DNA from 3 places in the Agrococcus citreus genome. Region 3 is predicted to be linked to each of the others. Evidence: predicted binding sites of a transcription regulator. Region 3 holds the regulator's gene; each other region holds the start of a gene.
What was found. Region 3 encodes LexA, which represses DNA repair genes until DNA is damaged. Its sites were predicted from a motif close to TCGAACANNTGTTCGA; they were not measured.
Positions count from the first base shown of each region.

Region 1 (4,133 bases), on a different contig from region 3:
GCCCCGATGGTCGCCGTGGAGCCGCGCCCGGGCGGCCGCGACGTGGCACCCCTCTCGCCGGCACTCGACGGCATCGTGCCCTCCGGCGCGACCGGCAGCGCCGGCGCCCACGCATCGCCGTCGGCGATCATCCAGGACCACCTGCTGCCCGCGCTCCCGGTCGGTCAGGTCAGCGCGCTCGAGCACGACCGCGCCCCCTCCTCGCTCGCCGAGGAGCACACCGCCAGCCCTGATTGAGCGATCCGAGGCCGCGCACTCGCGCGGCACGCAGCCGTCCCGGCGCGGGACGGCAGATCACTCCGATCAGGGAAGGCAAGAACCATGAACAAGCTCGCGAAGCGAGCGCTGTGGACCGCAGCGCTCACGGGCGGCCTCTGGGCCGCGGGTGCTGGCGTGGCCAGCGCCGCAGGGACCGACGGCTCGGAAGGCCTCGGCTCCGGCAATGACGCAGTGGTGTCGCTCTCGGCACCCATCACCCTGGGCGGCAACGCCCTCGGGATCCTCGGCGACGCCGAGTCCACCGGATCGTCGGCGACGACCGCTCCCGCGGTGCCGTCGGTCGACATCAGCACATCGGGCATCGGGGGCGCGCTGTCGGGCAACGCGGCCCTCCTGGCGCTCGACGTGCCCGTGACGGTGGCGGGCAACGCGATCGGCATCCTCGGCGACGCATCGAGCGACGGCTCGACCGCGACGACGACGACCGCTGCGTCGTCGGCCGCCGGCGCGACGACCTCCGGCGACGACGGGCTGCTCTCGGGCCTGCTCGGCGTCGTGGACGTCACGGTGCCGGTCACGGTCGGCGGCAACGCCGTCGCGGTGCTCGGCGACGCGACGTCGGAGGACTCGACAGTCGACTCGTCGGCGACGACCGGTGGTTCGGACGGCGCCGCGACGAGCGGTGACGACGGCCTGCTGTCGGGCGACCAGCTCATCGCGGATGTGCTCGCGCCGATCACGATCGGCGGCAACGCCGTCGGCGTGCTGGGCGACGCGACGTCGGAGGGCTCGACGGTCGACTCGTCGGCGACGACGGGTGGTTCGGACGGCGCCGTGACGAGCGGTGACGACGGGCTGCTGTCGGGCGACCAGCTCATCGCGGATGTGCTCGCGCCGATCACGATCGGCGGCAACGCCGTCGCGGTGCTCGGTGACGCGACGAGCACGGGCTCCACGGTGACGTCGGAGACCGGCGGCTCGACGGATGCACCCGGCACGTCGGGTGACGGCGGGCTGCTCTCGGGCTCGATCCTCGACCTCGACATCCTCGCTCCCATCACGGTCGGCGGCAACGCGATCGGCGTGATCGGCGACGCGACGAGCGAGGGCTCGACGGTGACGACGCCGACGGCTCCCAGTGAGCCGACGGTGCCGACCGACCCGACCGACCCAACCGACCCGACGGACCCGACGGACCCGACCGACCCGGCCGACCCGACGGACCCAACCGACCCGACCGACCCGACGGACCCGACGATCCCGGGCGACCCGACGATCCCCGGTGACCCGACGGATCCCGGCATGCCGGGCGACGACGGAGACAGCAAGGACCCGGTGCTGCCGGGCGATGAGACGACCGTGGACGGCGGCGACAGCCGAGTGGACCTGCCGCGATCGGCCGCATCGACCGACGTGGCGACGGCCGCCGCCGGCCAGCTGCCGCGCACCGGGCTCGACCAGCCGGGCATCCTGCCGATCGGCCTGCTCATGCTCGCGCTCGGCCTGCTGCTGCTCGTCGGCGCTCGCCGAGTCCGCTCGATGCGGTAGCCCCCGCGATGCCCAGCGGTGCGGGACGTGCCATGCGCGTCCCGCACCGCGGCATGCCAGCGCGACGCGCCGCATCCGCTTGACGTCGCTCGAACGTATGTTCGATCATGGGGTGTGGCCAACGAGACGACGACCAGCGCGGCAGCGCCGCAGGCAGTGCGCCTGCGCGCGAGCCGCATCGGGGTGCTGCGGGTGCCTGACTGGCCGATCGTCGTCGCGCGGCAGACAGGGGCGCTGCCCGGCGGCGGCGAGCACGGCGCACCCGGTGCGGTCGTGCACGCGATGCGGATCGTCGCGTGCGACGACGACGCCCGCGCCGACGGCGTGCGGGTGGGCATGCGCATCCGCGACGCCCAGGCCGCATCGCCGCTGCTCGCGCTCGCGCCCGCCGACCCGGTGGGGGAGGCGCTCGCCTTCGAGCGGGTCGTGCGCGCGGTGCTCGCGGTCGTGCCGGCGGCGCAGCCCATCGGCGACGGCGCGCTCGCGTTCCGGATGCGGGGCGCGAGCCGGTTCTACGGGTCGGAGTCGCGGGCGATCGAGGCCGTGCGCGGGGCGCTCGCGCCGATGGGGCTGGCGCCGAGCGTGGGCGTCGCCGACGACCGGTTCTCGGCCGAGCTCGCGGCGGCGGCCCCGGGCGAGACGATCGTGCCGCCCGGCCGCAGCCGCGAGTTCCTGGAGCGGCTCCCCGTGGGCGTGCTCGGCGACGACGAGCTGCCGGGGATGCTGCACCGGCTCGGGGTGCACACGCTCGGCGGCTTCACCCGGCTGCCCGACGACAGCATCCGCGACCGCTTCGGCGAGACGGGGCTCATCGCGCTCGCGCGTGCCCGCGGCGAGGACGACCGACGCGTCGACGCCGACGGGCTCGGCGAGGAGCGCGTGCTGCGGCTCGCGTTCGAGCCGGGCATCGAGGGCGTGCAGGAGCTCGCGCTCGCGGTGCGGGAGCCGGTCGAGCGCTTCGTGCGCCAGCTGGCCGAGCAGCGGCTCGTGTGCAGCGAGATCCGCATCGTGCTGCGCGGCGAGGAGGGGCACGTGAGCGAGCGGCTCTGGCGCCAGCCGGGCTTCCTGCGCGCGGGCGACATCGTCGACCGGATGCGCTGGCAGCTGACCGAGAGCGAGCTCGGCTCGCCGCTCGTCGAGGTGCTCGCGGCGCCCGCGCGCCGCGACGCCGACACCGAGCACATGCCGGGGCTGTGGGGCGGCGGCGACATCGACGACCGCACGAAGCACGCGCTCGAGCGGCTGCAGGGGATGCTCGGCCGCGAGGCGGTGCTGACGGCCGCGCCAGGCGGTGGCCGGCTGCTCGCCGAGCGGGGCGTGCTGACGCCGTGGGGCGACGCGGCGCCCGCGCCGGCCGCCGGTCCGTGGCCCGGCGCGCTGCCGCCGCCCCGACCCTCGGTGGTGTTCCGGCCGCCGCTGCCGGTGCGGCTGCTCGACGAGGCGGGCGCACCGGTCGAGGCAGCGGCGCTCGACGTGCGCGAGGGGTCGCCCGCGTCGTTCTCGCCGCCCGCATCCGCCCGCCGCCGGGTGGTCGCGTGGGCCGGTCCGTGGCCCATCCGCCGCCGCGATCTCGGCGACGTCGTGCACCGGGTGCAGATCCTCGACGGCGAGGGCGAGGCATGGGTGCTGCTGCACGCCGACGGCCTCTGGCTCGCGGAGGGCCGCTATGCGTAGCGAGGTGGTCTCGACTCGCTCAGCGCGCTGCGCGCGCGGAGCGGCTCGACCAGCGATGGGGACTCGCTCAGCGCGCTGCGCGCGCGGAGCGGCTCGACCAGCGATGGGGACTCGCTCAGCGCGCTGCGCGCGCGGAGCGGCTCGACCAGCGATGGAGCAGGTGGCCTAACGATGGCGGGATGGAACAACCCGGCGATGCCGTGGCGCGAGCTCGAGGGCATCCTCTCGGACCGCGACGCCGGCAGCAGCAGCGGCCGCCGCCACCCGGCAGAGCTCGACGAGGCTCGCCGCCCGCGCATCGGCGTGCCTGCGCCGGAAGCGACGACGCCCTACGCCGAGCTGCACGCGCACTCGCACTACTCGTTCCTCGACGGTGCCTCGAGCCCTGCGGAGCTCGTCAACGAGGCCCGCGCGCTCGGGCTCGAGGCGCTCGCGCTCGTCGACCACGACGGGCTCTACGGGGCGGTGCGGTTCGCCGAGGCGGCCGCCGAGGCCGGGCTGCCGACGGTGTTCGGCACCGAGTTCACGCTCGGCCTCGAGGCGCCCCAGAACGGCATCCCCGATCCCGACGGCAGCCACCTCGTGGCGCTCGCGACCGGACCGGCCGGCTACACGGCGCTCGCGACCGCGCTCACCGACGGCTACCTCACGACCGACGCGCACGGCGTGCCGGGCGAGAAGGGCAGGCCGGT
Region 1 is NZ_BAAAKK010000003.1:222,612-226,744, reverse strand. It holds gene ABD106_RS06405 (hypothetical protein) at 1-237, shown strand, start outside; gene ABD106_RS06400 (hypothetical protein) at 322-1,767, shown strand; gene ABD106_RS06395 (DNA polymerase Y family protein) at 1,882-3,441, shown strand; gene ABD106_RS06390 (error-prone DNA polymerase) at 3,613-4,133, shown strand, end outside.
Region 1: a site for LexA is predicted at 1,857-1,872, ahead of ABD106_RS06395 (DNA polymerase Y family protein). Genes of this name have one in related genera too.

Region 2 (4,133 bases), on a different contig from region 3:
ATCCGACGACCTCGTCGCCGTCGTAGGCCAGCACGCCGGGCGCGACCCGCTTGCGGGTGAGCGCCTCCATGAAGGCGCCGCGGTCGGGGCCGCGCAGCTCGGCGTTCATCTTCGAATCGATGCGGTGGCTCAGGCACCAGCAGACGGATGCGTCGGCGCGCTTCGGCCCGATCATCGTCGTGACGTCGTCGAAGCGCGCGTGCGTCGCGGGCCGGATCTCGAAGTCGTCCATCACTCTCCTCGTCGTCGGAGCCACGATGGCACGGCGTGCCCAGCAGACATACCCTGCAGCCATGGTGATCGAGGCATCGGGCTCGGGAGCAGCCTGACCATGCTGGAGGCGCTGCTGTGGGGCGCGATCGCCTCGTCGTCGCTCGTGCTCGGCGCATGGCTCGCGACCCTGCGCCGGTGGTCGGATGCGGTCGTCGGCATGGTGCTGGCGTTCGGTGCCGGGGCGCTGATCGCGGGCGTCTCGTTCGAGCTCGCGGAAGCTGGCGTCACGGAGGGCGGGCCGGTCGCGGTCGGCGTCGGCCTCGCGGCGGGCGCGCTGGCCTACTTCTTCGCCGATCGTGCGGTCGAGCAGCGGTCGGGGCGCGGGGGCGGGGGCGCCTCGGGCGTGCCGCTCGCCGTGGGCGCGCTGCTCGACGGCGTGCCAGAGCAGGCCGTGCTCGGGATCGGGCTCGCCACCGGCGACGGGGTGAGCCTCGCGCTGCTGGTCGCGGTGTTCGTGTCGAACCTGCCGGAATCGGTCGGCTCCTCGGCCGACATGCTGGGCGACGGGCGGTCTCGCCGCTTCGTGCTGCTGCTCTGGATCGGCGTCGCCGCCGTCTGCACGCTCGCGGCGGTGGCGGGCCGAGCGATCGCGGAGGTCGCATCGCCGACGCTCACCGGGGTCGTCGACGGATTCGCGGCGGGCGCGCTGCTCGTGATGCTCGTCGACGCGATGATCTCCGAGGCGCGCGCGAAGGGCGGGCAGGTCGCCGGTCTCGCGACCGTCGTCGGGTTCGCAGCTGCGGCGGCGCTCTCGCTGCTCGCTTGAGGCCGGCAGAGCGGCCGACTCCGGCCGTCAGGGCCGCGGCGGCGCGAGCTCGTCGAGCCGCTCGAGCCGGTCGGCGGCGCGCGCCGCCCGCTCGGGCTCGGTCAGCTCCCACCAGGCCTCGCCCCGCTCGCCGAGCCCCTCCTTCGCGAGCTGCACGCGATCGCGTGCGCGCTGCGTGTCGGCATCGCTCGCCGCGCTCCGGACGGCCGAGCGCGCCCGCCCGAGGTGCGAGCGCAGCCGGGTGGCGGCATCAGCCGGCAGCGAGGGATCCTCCGCTCGCCAGCGGCGTCCGTCGACGACGATCCAGCGGCCGTCGTCGGTGCGGCTCGTCTCCCGCATCCGCCCTCAGCGCCGTTCGACCGGGATGCGCCTGGCCTTCGCGGGCACCGCATCGAGCGCGACGCGCACCGTCAGCATCCCGTCCTCGTAGAAGGCGGTGATCTCGTCGTCCTTCGCGCCGAGCGGGAGCCGGACGGTGCGTGCCAGTGCGCCGTAGCGGAACTCCGAGCGCTGCTTCTCGCGGGGGTCCGGGTGCCGCTCGGCGTGGATCGTCAGCACGCCGTGCTCGACCTTCACGTCGATGTCGCGTGCGGGGTCGAGGCCCGGCAGCTCGGCGTGCACGACGAACGCGTCGTCCTCGACGAGCTCCTCGACGCGGATGCCGGGGAGTGGGCCCTTGCCGTCCCAGCCGCCCATGATCGCGAAGGCGTCGAACCACTCCGTGAACGGTGGGAAGACCGGGTACCTGCGTGAAGCGTCCGCGGTCATGTCGAGCTCCCTCCGTCGTGCCCCATGTCTACTCCGGTTCCCGGGAGGACTCAATGGAGCGCGCGTCGCACCACCGCCGCCGCTGCCATGACAACCTCGGTCGCGGATGCTTGGATGGCGCCATGACCGATCCCGACGTCGTCCGCGTGGTGCAGGCGAGCCGCTTCATCGCGGCTCCCGCCGACGTCATCTTCGAGCACATCGCCGACCCCGCGAAGCAGCCCGCGTGGGACGGCAACGACAACCTCGCCGAGGCCGCCGACGGGCAGCGCGTGCGCGGCACGGGGGAGGTGTTCGCCATGACGCTCACCGGCAACGGCGCGGTGCGCGAGAACCACGTCGTGGAGTTCGAGGAGGGCAGTCGCATCGCGTGGAAGCCCGCCGAGGAGGGCAAGCCGCCCATCGGCCACGTGTGGCGGTGGGACCTGGAGCCCGAGGGCGAGGGGACGCGCGTGACCCACACGTACGACTGGACCGACCTCCAGGATGAGACCCGGCTCGAGCGTGCGAAGCGGACGCAGCCGGCGAACCTGCTCGCCTCGATCGACCGGCTCGCGGGGCTGCTCGAGGGCTGACGAGGTTCTCCACACGCTGCAGAACTTTCGAACAGATGTTCGACAGCGTGGTAGAATCGGATGCGACGGGAGGCCACCGAAGGCGGTGGCCGCGGAGCAGTTCCGATGGGGGTTCCGATGGCGCAGTGGGTGCAGGGCAGGTCGCCGGAGGCGTCCGACCTGCGGGCCGCGCTCGATGAGGTCCAGCACCGCATCGACGCGGTCCTCGCCCGCTTCGAGCTGCTCGGCGACGCTGAGCGGTGGGATGCGCTCGCGGCGATCGGCGAGCTGGTCAAGCGTGCCGACGGGGCGTCGGTGCGCATCGCGGGGCTCGTCGAGCAGGCGTCGCCCGCGCTCGACGCACCGTCGCTCGCGCGATCGTTCGGCTACCGCAGCACGCGCGATGCGCTGCAGCACGAGCTCGGCGTCACCGCGGGTCGCGCGACGTGCATCGTGCGCCTCGCGCTCGCCGCGACGCCGCGGCGAACGCCGACGGGCCTGCCGTTCGAGCCGCGCTTCCCGCATGTCGCGGCGGCGTTCGTCGACGGCGCCATCGCGATCGACCAGGCCCGAGCGATCGTCCAGCCCCTCGACGAGGGGAGGCTGCGGGTCGCCGAGGACGACAGGCTCGCCGCGGAGGCATCGCTCGTGGCAGACGCGGTCGGTGAGATGCCAGCGAGGGAGCGGGGCTACGACGACGCCGTGCCGTCGCCGCCCGAGGTGCTCGCCACGCTCGCGCGAACGTGGCTGCAGGCGCTCGACCCCGATGGGGCCGAGCCGCGGGAGGAGGAGCGCGTCGCGCAGCGCGCGTTCACGCTCGCGCAGTGCCGCGACGGCATCTTCCGCGGCCGCGTCGCCCTACCGCCCGACCAGGGCGCGGCGGTCCACGCGGTGCTGAACGCCTACGGCTCGCCGCGCACGACGAAGGGTGCGCCCGGCGAGGAGCAGCCTGCCGACGGTGATGACCGCACCCCGGAGCAGCGCAACGCCGACGTGCTCGCGGGCATCTTCTCGGCGCACGCGCGCTCGGGCGACGCCCCGCGGCCGGGCAAGGAGGCGCCGACGCTGCTCGTGGCGGTCACGCGCGCCGAGCTCGAGCGGCACGCGGCCGGCGAGCCCGGCTTCTGCGAGATCGTCGAGACCGGCGAGGTCGTGCCCGTGCAGCTCGCGGCTCGCATGACGTGCGATGCGTTCATCCAGCCCGCGCTCGTCGACGACGACGGCCACGTGCTGCGGCTCGGCCGCCGCAAGCGGCTCTTCTCGAGATGGCAGCGGCTCGCGATCATGCTCCGCGACAAGCACTGCCTCGGCTGCGGCGCCCCGGCGTCCTGGAACGACGTCCATCATGTGCGCACGTGGGCCGACGGCGGCGACACCGATGTCGACAACGGCATCCTCGTCTGCTCGCGCTGCCATACCGAGGTCCATTCGGGCCGGCTGCGGGTCGAGCGCGACGGCGGCAGCAGGTGGCGAGTCCGACGAGCGCTGCTGCCACCCGTCCGCCCGCCGCGCGGGATGGCACGGCGAGCGGGGTCGATCGCAGCCCTCGGCGGGGCGGTCGAGCGCATCCTCGCCTCGACCCGGTAGCATGGGAGCGACGTCAGCCCGCTGGTCACCGTCCGAGCCGCATCGCGACTCGCCCGTGCACCGCAGTCGACGTCACCGGCACGACGAGCCGCCGCACCGAGGTCCGGTGCCCGTCGGAGCCTGAACACCGGGGCCCGTACCCGCGGCCCCGCCTCGAATGGAGGACATGTGGCCGACGCCGCAAC
Region 2 is NZ_BAAAKK010000002.1:88,166-92,298, forward strand. It holds partial or broken gene ABD106_RS05235 (GNAT family N-acetyltransferase) at 1-232, opposite strand, end outside; gene ABD106_RS05240 (ZIP family metal transporter) at 332-1,039, shown strand; gene ABD106_RS05245 (biopolymer transporter Tol) at 1,067-1,378, opposite strand; gene ABD106_RS05250 (Hsp20/alpha crystallin family protein) at 1,385-1,807, opposite strand; gene ABD106_RS05255 (SRPBCC family protein) at 1,930-2,382, shown strand; gene ABD106_RS05260 (HNH endonuclease signature motif containing protein) at 2,488-3,948, shown strand; gene ABD106_RS05265 (DEAD/DEAH box helicase) at 4,117-4,133, shown strand, end outside.
Region 2: a site for LexA is predicted at 2,410-2,425, ahead of ABD106_RS05260 (HNH endonuclease signature motif containing protein). Genes of this name have one in related genera too.

Region 3 (4,133 bases):
CGCGCGGAGCTCGGCCATCGCGGCGAGCACCGCGCTCGTCTCCGCCCGCGTGCCTGCCGTGATGCGCAGGGTGCCGGGCAGCCCGACGTCGCGCACGAGGATGCCGCGGTCGAGCAGCGCTCGGAACGTCGCCGGCGGGTCGTCGATCCCTCCCACGAGCACGAAGTTCGCGTCGGACGCGAAGGGGCGGTAGCCGAGCGCCGAGAGCTCGTCGACGATCCGATCGCGCTGCGCCCGCAGCTCGTCGACGCGCGAGAGCATCTCGTCGCTGTGGCGCAGCGCGGCGATGGCCGCCGCCTGGGTGATCGACGAGAGGTGGTACGGCAGCCGGACGAGGCGCAGGGCGTCGATGACGGCCGGGTGGGCGGCGAGGTAGCCGACCCGGATGCCCGCGAACGCGAACGCCTTGCTCATCGTGCGCGACACGAGCAGCCGCGGGAACCGATCGAGCAGCGTGAGCGCCGTCTGGCTGCGGTCGTGCGCGAACTCGGCGTAGGCCTCGTCGACGAGCACGATGCCGCGCGCCGCCTCGGCCGCGGCCTCGACGACGTCGAGGCCGATCGCCGTGCCGGTGGGGTTGTTCGGCGAGCAGAGGAAGACGACGTCGGGGTCGTGCTCGGCGATCGCCGCGCGCACGGCCTCGGGCGTGAGGGTGAAGTCGTCCGCGCGCGGCACGCGCAGCCACCGCATCCCGACTCCCTGCGCGAGCAGCGGGTACATCGAGTAGGTGGGCGTGAACGACAGCAGCGTCCTGCCGGGGCCGCCGAAGGCCTGCAGGACGTGCTGCAGGACCTCGTTCGAGCCGTTGCCCGCCCACAGCTGCTCGGGCTCGAGGCCGTGCCCGAGGTAGTCGGCGAAGGCGCGGCGGAGCACGTCGAACTCGCGGTCCGGGTAGCGGTTCGCGTCGGGCAGCGCCCGCGCGATCTCCTGCACGATGTCGAGCGCCACGGCCTCGGGCACGCGATAGGCGTTCTCGTTGACGTTGAGCCTCACGGGCACGTCGAGCTGCGGAGCGCCGTACGGCGTCAGCCCTCGCAGGTCGTCGCGGATGGGGAGGTCGTCGAGGCTCGTCACCGAACCAGCCTAGGACGACCCGCGACCGCCGCCGCGACCGGCGCGTCAGCGCGAGTAGTGCGCGGGGATGGCGAGCTGCTCGCCGGGCTGGATCGCGCCGGCGATGCCGTTGAGCATCTCGATCTCGGCGACGACGTCGCGCGGGTCTGCCTCGGGGGCGACGTTCGCGGCGATCTGCCACAGCGACTGGCCGGGGAGCACCGTGATGTGCTCGAACTCGGCGGACTGCGCCGACGACGAGGCGACGGCGCCCGTGAGGGCGTCGCCGAGCACGCCTGCACCGGCGAGGGTGCCGGCGGCGAGGACGGGGGCGGCGACCAGCAGCGCGAGGGCACGCCGGCCGCGCGGCGTCATGCGCACGCGGAAGGTCGGGGTGCCGGTGGTCGTTGCGATGGCGATGGCAGTCATGGCCTGCTCCTCTCGTGGGACTCGCGGCCGGTGCTCGGCCGGGAGCACCGGCCACGAATCTCTGTTTCGAACCTATCTTCGACTGGTGGTTCGAGTCAAGCCCCGATGCTGAGGATTCGCTACCCCTGGCGTCGGCGACACGCTCGAACGTCCGTCTGATCCGGGCGCTCCGTCGGATACGCTTTCGAACCAGGACGAGTCCACCAGGCACCACTGACATGGCGTCCCGGGCCAACGAGAGCAGGCATCATGGCGAGGCAGCTGACGGAGAAGCAGCAGGCGATCCTGCAGATGATCCAGAGCGCGGTGCGACAGCGCGGCTACCCGCCGAGCTACCGCGAGATCGGCGACGCCGTCGGGCTCTCCTCGCTCTCGAGCGTCACGCACCAGCTCGGGCAGCTCGAGCTGCAGGGCTACATCCGTCGGGACCCGTCGCGGCCGCGCACGATCGAGGTGCTCGTCGACGACGAGACCGACGAGACCGTCGGCAGCATCCAGCAGGCGTCGTTCGTCCCGCTCGTGGGACGGATCGCGGCCGGGATCCCGATCACCGCCGAGGAGCAGGTCGAGGACGTCTTCCCGCTCCCGAAGCAGCTCGTCGGCACCGGCGACCTCTTCATGCTCAAGGTGGTCGGCGACTCCATGATCGATGCCGCCATCTGCGACGGCGACTGGGTCGTCGTGCGGCAGCAGCGCACGGCCGACAACGGCGACATCGTCGCGGCGATGCTCGACGGCGAGGCGACCGTCAAGGTCTTCAAGCAGCGCGACGGCCACACGTGGCTGCTGCCGCGGAACTCGGCGTTCGAGCCGATCCTCGGCGACGAGTCCGACGTGCTCGGTCGCGTCGTCGCGGTGCTGCGCGCGGTCTAGGAGGAGCTAGACCGCCCGGAACTCGTCGAGCTGCGCGAGCGCCGCCGGCGTGACCTTCGCCTCGACGCGCGTGCCCGCCTCCTCGTAGGCCTCGTGCAGCACCTCGAAGCGGTCGTGCAGCATCGCGATGATGTCTCCCCGGTCGAACGGCACGAGCAGCGACACCGCCACGTCCGGCCGCGGCAGCAGCTCGGCGATCGCGGCGAGGATCGCGTCGATCCCGTCGCCCGTCCTCGCGGAGGCGAAGATGGCGTCGGGCTGCAGGCCCCGCAGCACGAGCCGCTCGTCGTCGCCGATCAGGTCGGCCTTGTTGAACACGACGATCTCGGGGATCGATCGTGCGCCGGTCTCGCCCAGCACGTCGCGGACCGTGGCGATCTGCGCGGCCGGGTCGGGGTGGCTCGCGTCGACGACGTGCACGATGACGTCGGACTCGGTGACCTCCTCGAACGTCGATCGGAACGCCTCCACGAGCTGGTGCGGCAGGTTGCGCACGAACCCGACCGTGTCGGCGATCGTGAACTCTCGGCCGTCGGGCGTGCCCGTGCGCCGCACGGTGGCGTCGAGGGTCGCGAAGAGCGCGTTCTCGACCAGCACGCCGGCGCCCGTGATGCGGTTGAGCAGGCTCGACTTGCCGGCGTTCGTGTAGCCGACGATCGCGACGCCCGGCACCTCGAAGCGATCGCGGTTCGCGCGCTTCGCCTGGCGCGCGGGCGCGAAGCCCTTGATCTGCTTGCGCAGCCGCGCCATGCGCGTGTGGATGCGCCGGCGGTCGAGCTCGATCTTCGTCTCACCGGGGCCGCGCGAGCCCATGCCCGCGCCCTGGCCGCCGACCTGGCCACCCGCTTGGCGCGACATCGACTCGCCCCAGCCGCGCAGGCGCGGCAGCAGGTACTCGAGCTGCGCGAGCTCGACCTGCGCCTTGCCCTCCCGGCTCTTCGCGTGCTGGCTGAAGATGTCGAGGATGACCGCGGTCCGGTCGATGACCTTGACCTTCACCTTGTCCTCGAGCGCGCGACGCTGGCTCGGCGAGAGCTCGCTGTCGGCGATCACGGTGTCGGCGCCGAGCTCCTTGACGATCTCGGCGAGCTCCTCGGCCTTGCCTCGCCCGACGTAGGTCGCGGGGTCGGGGTTCGGACGGCGCTGCAGCATGCCGTCGAGCACGAGGGCGCCAGCGGTCTCGGCGAGCGCCGCGAGCTCGCGCAGCGAGTTCTCGGCGTCCTCGGCGCCGCGGGCGCCACCGGAGTAGACCCCGACGAGCACGACGTTCTCGAGGCGCAGCTGCCGGTACTCGACCTCGGTGACGTCCTCGAGCTCGGTGCGGAGCCCGTCGACCCGTCGCAGCGCCGCGCGGTCCTGGCGCTCGAGCTGCTCGCCGTCGAAGCCGTCGTCGAGCCCGGCGCCGGGGCCAGTCTCGAGGTCGTCGTCCTGGAGCGCCTGCGCGCGCTCGCCCCAGGCCAGGATGCGCTCCGTCGCGCGTCCGGGACCTGTGGCTTCGGTCTCGTGCGGTGCTGCCATGCTGCGTCCTTCGCTACTGTCGTGTCCGTGCCGGACCATTACTTCTCTCCCGATCCTGTGGCTCTCGAGTCCACCCGGTCCATCCGGGTGCCGATCGCCGGCGAGGAGCGGACCATGCTGACGGCGACCGGTGTCTTCTCCGGGGACCGACTCGATGTCGGCACCGCCGTCCTGCTCGACGCCGTGCCGGCGCCGCCCGCCGATGGCGAGCTGCTCGACCTCGGCTGCGGCTGGGGGCCGATCGCCGCGACGCTCGCGCT
Region 3 is NZ_BAAAKK010000006.1:20,966-25,098, forward strand. It holds gene ABD106_RS13230 (histidinol-phosphate transaminase) at 1-1,074, opposite strand, end outside; gene ABD106_RS13235 (hypothetical protein) at 1,120-1,482, opposite strand; gene lexA (transcriptional repressor LexA) at 1,732-2,355, shown strand; gene hflX (GTPase HflX) at 2,362-3,873, opposite strand; gene ABD106_RS13250 (class I SAM-dependent methyltransferase) at 3,988-4,133, shown strand, end outside.